DNA from 2 places in the Sphaerisporangium sp. NPDC004334 genome. Region 1 is predicted to be linked to the other one. Evidence: riboswitches for the same ligand, from Rfam matches in the RefSeq annotation. Region 1 holds a riboswitch; the other holds the start of a gene.
What was found. A riboswitch is a leader RNA that binds a small molecule or an ion and turns the genes downstream of it on or off. The one in region 1 is predicted to bind cyclic di-AMP.
Positions count from the first base shown of each region.

Region 2: another riboswitch for cyclic di-AMP. It lies ahead of ACWEN6_RS29185 (coiled-coil domain-containing protein); the one in region 1 lies ahead of ACWEN6_RS28420 (CHAP domain-containing protein).

Region 1 covers NZ_JBSGDZ010000023.1:91,363-95,740, forward strand. The annotation lists gene ACWEN6_RS28415 (ABC transporter substrate-binding protein) at 1-1,204, opposite strand, end outside; gene ACWEN6_RS28420 (CHAP domain-containing protein) at 1,769-2,476, opposite strand; cyclic di-AMP (ydaO/yuaA leader) riboswitch at 2,489-2,638, opposite strand; gene ACWEN6_RS28425 (hypothetical protein) at 3,143-4,129, shown strand; gene ACWEN6_RS28430 (DUF6716 putative glycosyltransferase) at 4,144-4,378, shown strand, end outside.
Region 2 covers NZ_JBSGDZ010000024.1:120,056-124,433, forward strand. The annotation lists gene ACWEN6_RS29180 (M50 family metallopeptidase) at 1-962, shown strand, start outside; gene ACWEN6_RS29185 (coiled-coil domain-containing protein) at 1,118-2,059, opposite strand; cyclic di-AMP (ydaO/yuaA leader) riboswitch at 2,094-2,232, opposite strand; gene galT (galactose-1-phosphate uridylyltransferase) at 2,364-3,437, opposite strand; gene ACWEN6_RS29195 (DeoR/GlpR family DNA-binding transcription regulator) at 3,434-4,354, opposite strand.

The DNA of each region.
Region 1 (4,378 bases):
CGCGCTTGACCTGCGCGTGCTTCTCACCGAGGAAGATCGGCTGAAGCGACTTGATGGACGGCCCGAAGATCTTGCCGATGGGCGCGTTGTTGAAGTACTCGTTGTTCACGCTCTGGAGCTCGGGGTTGTCCTGCGCCGGGATGGTGCTGGGCAGGTTGCCGCCCTCCTTGAACGCCATGAGCTGGGCGTCGGGGCTGGTCAGGTAGCTGGCCAGCTCGGCGGCCTCCTTCGGGTGCTTGGACTGCTTGGGCACCGCGAGCCAGGAGCCGCCCCAGTTGCCGCCGCCGCCGGGCACGGTCGCGACGTCCCACTTGCCCTTGAACTTGTCACCGGCGTTGCCCGAGACCACGCCGAGCATCCAGCCGGGGCAGCCCAGGGTCGCGAACTGCGACTTGACGAAGCCGGTGTTCCAGCCGTCGGTGAAGTTCTGCAGCTTGGCGGTCAGGCCGTCCTGGCTGATCTTCGTGGCGAGGTCGAACGCGGACTTGACGGCCGGGTTCTTGTCCACGATGAGCTGCTGGTTCTTGTCGAAGTAGGTGACGTTGCCGTTCTTGGCGGCCTCCTGCGCCAGCACCACGTTGTAGATGGTGTTGATGCTGTCGACGAACTTGGCGTCCTTGACCTTGGACTGGAACTGCTGGCCGGCCTTGATGAAGTCCTCCCAGCCGCCGCTCCACAGCTTGCCGACCTCGTCGCGGTCGGTGGGAAGCCCGGCCTGCTTGAACAGGTCGGAGCGGTAGCAGATGCTCATGCCGCCGACGTCGGTGCCGAGGGCGAACAGCTTGCCCTCGGTGTTGATGCCGTTCTCCCACTTCCAGGCGGGGAAGTCGGCCTGGCGGCTCTGCAGGCCGTACTGGCCGAGGTCGGTGAAGAACTGGGGACGGGCCTTGGCCAGACCCATGCCGCCCTCGTCGATGCCGACCACGTCGCCGGCGCCGGTGCCCGACTGCAGCCACTGCAGCATCTGCGGCCAGTAGACGTTCTCAAAGCTGTCGGTGAGGTTGTTGTACTTCACCTGAACGTTGGGGTGATCGCTGTTCCACTTGGCGACCGCGGCCTTGTAGCCGAAGTTGGTCCCGCCGCCGAAGGTCTGCAGCGTAAGGGTGATCTTCTCGGCCGCGGCCGAGGACGAGCCACCGGTGCTGGTGTTCCCGCCGTCCCCGCCGGAGCTGCACGCGGCGGTGATGCCGAGTGCGACCGTCATCACCGATGCGACCGCGAGTGTTTTCCCGCGGCGCATATTGTTCATCATTCCGGACCCCTCTCAGGTGGTTGCCCGATCTTTGGGAGGTGCATCGAGGGCCGGCCCCGACAGTCGGGCCCACGATGTGCTGGATCCCTCAGTCGTGATCTCGCGGGGGTGAGCCTGCGAGCGATATTTGGGAGCGCTCCCACGAAGGGTCCCCGACGGGCAATGCTGGCGTCAATATGCCGAAACCTAACTGTTACTCCTGGGGCGGTTAGCGCTGAGAAAACCGTAGAGTAGCCCCCATAAAGCCCTTTCGCAGCATTGGGAGCGCTCCCACCGCTTGCGGCACAGTCGGGCGCAAATCATCCATGCGCCACGGCGCACGGGCTTCGCCGGGCTCCTGGGTCACGGCGCGCGGGCTGCGCGGCGCTCCGGCCGGCTCGCCGGAGCGATGGGAACGAACGCTGGCGCCGCGCGGCCGGGGGAGTGGGCCGGCCGTGCGGCGCCGGGAGGCGTCCTTCGCGGGGAGGCGGACGGGACGCCGCGGGAACGTGGAACGAGGGCGGCGGGCCGTCGAGGTCAGGCGGCGTAGCCGGGGTAGCCGTATCCGACGATCTGGGAGGCCGGCCTGGTGCGGATCTCGACCTTGCCGCCGTCGGTGTTGCCCTCGACGGTGCGGATGGTGCCGTCGCCGTTGTCCTTGATGACGAAGCCGACGTGCTCGATGCCGTCGATGCTCTTGTCGCCGTTGAAGGAGAAGAACACGACCGCGCCGGGCTTGGGCGTGGTGCCCCAGCGGTCCCGCGCGGCGAACCACTTGGCGTGGGCGACGGTGTAGGCGTCGGCGCCGACGGTGTCCTGCAGGCCCATCTGCGCGCCCACCCAGGAGACGAACATGTCGCACCAGGCGGCGTCGGCGTAGTCGGCGATCGTGCCGCTGTCGCGCGCCACGGTCTCCCTGGCGCGCGGGGAGCTCATGTACCAGGCGTGGAACTTGGTGCCGCCGCCGCTGCCGTTCTCGCTGATGCCGACCTGCTTCTCGGCCAGTGCCAGCAACTGCTCGGCGGAGACCTGCCGGGACGGCAGCCCCGCCTTCGCCGCCTCCTGCCGCGCGACGGCGACGATGCCGCTCTTGGGAGAGGCGGCGTCGGCCTGGGGAGAGGAGTCGGCGTTCGCCGCCAGGGCGGTGCCGGTGACAACCTGGGCGAGCACGAGCCCGCCGAACGCGACGGCCTTCAACTGGTTCTTCGGGGCATCCAGAAGCCGATGTACGGTCGTGACGAACATGGACAAGCTGAGACTCCTTCTTCCTGCCGCCTACCGGGTTAGCTGACGGGTTCGGACGTGAAGGTTCGTCCTACGGGCGCGTCCGTGGGCGGGCGCGCCTGATTCACCCCAAGAAGGTGGGTCCCCGGCTCCGCGTGGGCGCGGACTCGACGGAGGCGCGTGACGGCGGGAGAGGGATCTCTCCGCAGAGGACCGGCCGCGCCGGGCGATATCGACGGCACAGGCGGATCGCCCAGAGAAGCGGCCTCCCGTGCCGGGATTCCTCCGAGAGTAATACATCGGACAAACTGCATGCAAGTGGGACAAAGCTCTCGTCTGCTCCGGCCTCCTCATGGCAAAGCCAGGCACGCGGCCCGGCGAGAATGCGCGTCGGCGCGGTTGACCTGCCGCGACACGGGTAAGGCGCCGCCGATCCGGGCCCTGCGGGCGCGGACACGCCTCCGGGGTCGTCCGGGCCCAGTGATACTCGGAGCCTCCGACGCCTTCTGAGTCAAGTGAGGCCGGCGATGCCCGTGTGACGCTTGGGAGCCGCTTTCATCCGACAACGGCCGGGCCGCCGTCGGCTGCCGTTCATCGTCTGTTCCCTATTACGTAGGGTCGCGGGGCTAGGTTGCATGCGTCGTGAACGTGTCAATGCCCGGCGTGGAGAGGAACGGTCGAAGCCGCGTGCGGGAGCAGGGGTCGGCCGTCGCCTGGGTGGAGTCTCCGCTCCAGTTGCTGTGCGCGGTCGAGGCGCGGCACGCGGGGGTGATCGGGCCGGATACCCGCGTGGTGACCCGCGGCAGGCTGCCCGGCCTGCGCGTCACCCGCGCCGAGCTGGACGCGCTGGAGCTGCCGGCCGGGCTGAGCATCCAGGCCGCCGACCAGGGCATGCCCCGTCCCGGCCGCCGCGACGCCTGGGTCCTCGGGGACGCCTTCTCCGGCAGGATGCAGCTCACCTCGCTCACGGCCTTCCCCACCCGCATGGTCATCGTCGACGACGGCCTGGCCACCATCCGCCTGCTGGAGCTGCTGACCGCGGGCCTGGCCACCCCTCTGCTGCGCGCCCGCGCCGCGGCCAAGCCGTCCCGCCTGGCCCTGGGCGTCGCCGCGGGGATCCGCCTGCGCGCCGCGGCGAGGGCCGGACGGCTCACCGTCTTCACCGCCCTGCCCGTCCCCGTCGCCCTGGCCGACGCCGTGCGCGGGCTCGGGGCCGAGCTGGTCACCCACGACTTCGCCTGGCTGCGCTCCCAGCCGGTGGTCGCCCACCCCCGGCCCCGCGAGAACACGGTGGTCCTCGGCACCTCGCTGGTGCGCAACGGGCTGATCCACCGCGACCGCTACCTGTCCTGGCTGTTCGCCCTCGAGGGGCCGCTGGCGTACTACCCGCACCGCAGGGAGGACCCCGGCGACCTGGCCGCGGTCCGCGACCACCCCGGGGTCACCGTGTACGACGCCGGGGCGCCGGTCGAGATGACCCTGCGCGACCTGCGCCCCGGCCAGCGCGTTCTCAGCCTGCCGTCCACGGCCGTCACCTCGCTGCGCGTGCTGCTCGCCGCCCGCGGGGTGCCCGTCCAGACCGTGGAGGTGCCCGACGACTGGTGGACTCCCTCCGCGTCGGTCTCCCTCCGATCGCATCTCCAGATGTTCGCGCACGAAAGGGCTTCTCCTTGAGCCGGGTTCTCGCTGTGGCCGATTCGGACTCGTATCTGAAATGGGCGGCGGGTCTTCTCGACCAGCTACCGGCCGGTTGGACATCGACGCTGGCCGTCGTGCGCACGCCGATCGTGCCGTCCCCGGCCCAGATCACCGCCGCCGTCAGCGGCACCCGCTCCGGCGCGGCCGAGCCGCCCGCCGTGGTGTCGGCGCGGGCGCTGCGCCGCATCGCCGAGCGCGACCGGCCCGACGCCATCCTGCTGGCCT
Region 2 (4,378 bases), on a different contig from region 1:
ACCGCGTCCTGTACCGCAAGCCCTGGTGGCAGAAGGTCATCATCTTCATCGGCGGTCCCGCGATGAACTTCGTGCTGGCCTTCGTGCTGTTCGCCATCGTGCTGATGGGCTTCGGCATCTCGGTGCCCACGCCCGTGGTCGCCGAGGTCTCCAAGTGCGTCGTCACCGTGGCCGAGCAGGCGAAGGGCCAGCAGTGCACCCCGGCCCACCGGTCCACGCCCGCGGCGCTCGCCGGGCTCAGGGCCAAGGACAAGATCGTCTCGTTCGGCGGCAGGCCGGTGAACTCCTGGGACGACGCCAGCACGCTGATCCGCACCCACGGCCCCGGCCCGGTCGCCATCGGCATCGAGCGCGACGGCAAGCCGATGACGCTGAACGCCACGCTCATCGCGCAAGATCGCCCCTCGCTCGACGACCCGGACAAGCTGGACAAGAACGTCGGCTTTCTCGGAGTCAGCCCCACCCTCGTCGTGGAGAAGCAGGGGCTCGGGTACGTCGTCGGCGCCATGGCGGACCTGGTGAGGCGCACCGGCTCGGCACTGCTGCAACTGCCGCAGAAGCTCGTCGGGGTCTGGCAGGCGGCCTTCGGCGGCGCCGAGCGTGACCTCAACAGCCCGCAGAGCGTCGTCGGCGCCGGGCGCCTGGGCGGCGCGATCGCCGCGGCGGCCATCCCGCTGGAGAACAAGATCGCCGGCTTCATCCAGCTCCTGGCCGGGTTCAACCTCGCGATCGGCATGTTCAACCTGATCCCGCTGATGCCACTGGACGGCGGCCAGATCGCCGGCGGCCTGTGGGAGGGCATCAAGCGCGGTTACGCCCGGGTGCGCCGCCGCCCGATGCCGGGGCACGTGGACATCGCCAAGGCGCTGCCGCTGACGTACACGGTCGCGATCTTCCTGATCGCCATGAGCAGCCTGCTCATCTACGCCGACATCGTCAACCCCATCCGCCTGCCGGGCTGATCGGCCCCACCGGCGCCGGGCCGCGCGGCAGGCGCCCCGGAGCCACGTCGCGGTGCCACGCCCGCCGCACGGTCACCGGGCGGCGGGTCACCGTAATACATCCTCCGGGCGAGCGTCCGGATGGAACTTTCACCGGCGGCAAGACGGCCGGACGGCTAGTACATCGAGATGTGCACGTGGTCGAAGTGGTTGGCGGTGATCCCGCCGCGGTTGGCCATCGACCGCCAGCCGGGAAAGCCCAGGTTGTAGATCCGCTGCCGGTAGATCACGTACTTCACGCCGAGCTTGCCGCCGTTCTTGATGGCCCAGGCGGCGATCTGCTCGCCCATCGCGACGCCGGCGGGCGAGGGCATCGCCCCGCCGGAGCTGAGCATGAAGTCGCACGCCCGGCCCAGCGGGTGCTCGCCGCTGTTCTCGGGGCGGTAGCAGCCGACGGGGAACCGCAGCGGGAAGTGGTCCTTGACCTCGGCGCGCATCAGCCGCATCCGCGGGGTGATGTTCTCGCTCCCGGCCGGCAGCTCGGGCGCCCAGCTCCCGTTGGCTTGCTTGCCCGGGGCGGTGGGCACGAGCCGGTCCAGCTTGTCCTTGATCTGGCCGATCAGCTTCTCGGCGTCCCTGCGCTGGGCGGTCACCTCGACGACGTCGTCGCGCAGGCCGTCGGTCAGCGCGGCCGCGTCGTCGGCCGCCTTCTTGCGGGCGTCACGGGCCGTGGCATATCGGCCGATCTCGGCGGACTGCTCGGCCTGCAGCTGTTGCAGCATCGCGGCGCCGCCGAAACCGGGCGACATGAGCTCGCGCATCATGCCGAGGCCGCTGCCCGCCTGGTAGCTGAGCTGGGCGATGTCGCCCACCTGGCCCTCGGAGGCGGTGAGCTCGGTCTCCGCGGCCTTCAGCCGCTCGCGGGCCTTCTTCTCCGCGTCCTTGGCCTTGGCGACCGCGACGCGCTTGGCGTTGTACTGGGCGATCAGCTTGTCGACCTGCTTGCCAAGGGCGGCGAGCTGTGCCTTGAGCTGTTTCTCGGTGGGTTTGGGGGCGGCGGCGCCGGCCGTGGACGGGCCGAGCACCAGGGCGGCCACCATCAGAGCGCAGGCGGCCACGGAACCGTGGCGGCCGGAAGACAGGGGCAGAGCCCGCTCCTCTCCATCTGCCGACCGGGTTAGCTGACGGGTTCGGGCCGGAGACGCCCTACCACACGCGTGGATTCACCCCAGAGGAACCGATGGGTCCCCGGCTCCCAGGCGGGGCACCTGGGATTAGGCGGACCGGCCGTTACGGCCGGTGTCTGATGGATGGTAGTGGTAGATCCGTATTTATGGCGACCCCGGATGTGACGTCCCCCGACGTGACGTGCGCGTGGTCACCGCCGCCGCGCCCGCGGCGGGCCGTCCAGGGCGGGCGCGGTCACGGCTGCTCGCGCAGCATCCGGGCCGCCTCCTCGGGCAGTACGTCGTTGACGAACGCGCCCATCGCCGACTCAGACCCCGCCAGGTACTTCAGCTTCTGCGCCGCCCGCCGGATGCTGAACAGCTGCAGGTGCAGGTAGGCGAGGTCGCGCCCGGTGCGCACGGGTGCCTGGTGCCAGGCCGCGACGTAGGGCATGGTGACCCCGAACAGCCCGTCCAGCCGCCGCAGCACGTCGGTGTAGAGCGGGCCGAAGGCCGCGCGCTCCTCGGCGTCCAGCTCGCGAAGGTCGGCCGCCCTGCGGTTGAGGTAGACGTGCACCTCGAACGGCCACCGCGCCGCCGCGGGGACGAACGCCGTCCAGTGCTCGTTGGAGGCGACCACGCGCGTCTCGGCCTTGCGCTCGGCGGCCAGCACGTCCGCGAACAGGTCGCCGCCCGTGCGCTCGCGGTAGCGGGCCGCCGAGGCCAGCATCTGCCGCGTGCGAGGCGTCACGTACGGATAGGCGTAGATCTGGCCGTGCGGGTGCGCCAGCGTGATGCCGATCTCGGCGCCGCGGTTCTCGAACGGGAACACCTGCTCCACGCCCTCCAGCCGCGAGAGGTGGTCGGTGCGGTCGGCGAGCGCCACCAGCACCAGATCGACCTGCTCGGGAGACAGCCGGGAGAAGGAGGAGTCGTGCCGGGAGGTGAAGCACACCACCTCGCACCGGCCGACGCCGGGCCGCACCTCGCTCAGGCCGCCCACGTCCTCGTAGTGGCCCAGGTTGAAGCTGAAGGACGGGAAACGGTTCTCGAACACCGCGACGTCGTAGTCGGCGGCGGGGATCTCGGTCGCGTGGCCCGGCCGGGAGGGGCACAGAGGGCATTCGTCGGTGGGAGGCAGGAACGTGCGGCCCTGGCGGTGCCCGGCGATGGCGATCCACTCGTCCATCACCGGGTCGTACCGCAGGTCCGAGGCCGCGGGGCGCGGGGGCAGCTCGCGGGTGTCGGCGGCGCCGCGGTCGGCGCTCTCGGCGTGGTCGAAGTAGATGAGCTCTCGCCCATCGGCGAGCTGGGTGACGGTCCGCTTCACCGGGCCACCTCCTGTCCGGCGGCCGGCTGAGCCGCCTGTCCTGTCGTGTCGGCGGCCCGGGCCGCCCGTTCTGTTCCCGGAGCGCGGTTCGCGCGTCCGGACCCGCCGGCGTCGCGCGCCGGCTCGGTCGGTGGCGCCGTCCCCGCAGGGTCGGCCAGCAGCAGCGTGCCGGCTTGCTCGGACAGCGCCGATCTGGCCTCCTCCGGCAGGCCGGTGTCGCTGATCACGACGTGCGCCTCGTCCAGCTTGGCGATCGTGCTGATGCCGACGGTGCCCCACTTGGTGTGGTCGGCCAGCACGACCAGCCGCTGCGCCGCCGCGACCAGTTCGCGGTCGGTCTCGGCCTCAAGGATGTTGGGAGTGGTGAAGCCCGCCCTGGGGTTCATGCCGTGCACGCCGAGCATCAGCGTGTCGACGTTGAGCGCGCGGATGGCCGCCACGGCGACCGGCCCCACCAGCGCGTCCGACGGCGTGCGCACCCCTCCGGTGAGCACGACGGTCTGGTCGGCGCGCCCGGCCCGGTGGAAGACGTCGGCGACCTGGGCGGAGTTGGTGATGACCGTGAGGTGGGGGACGTCGGCCAGGTGATGGGCCAGGGTCCAGGTGGTCGTGCCGGCCGACAGCGCGACCGCGCTGCCCGGGCGCACCAGCTCGGCGGCGCGGCGGGCGATCGCCTCCTTCTCGGCCTGCTGGCGCACCGACTTGGCCGCGAAGCCCGGTTCCTCGGTGGACCCCGCGCCGGTGGCGGTGGCGCCGCCGTGCACCTTGTCCACCAGCCCGCGCTCGGCCAGCGCCTCAAGGTCGCGGCGGATCGTCATGTCCGACACCCCGAGCTCCCGCACCAGGTCGGCGACCCGTACCGCGCCGCTCCTGCGGACGCGCTCGAGGATCGCCTGCTGCCGTTGCTGAGCCAGCATCGCCTCACCTCTCCACCAAGTTCC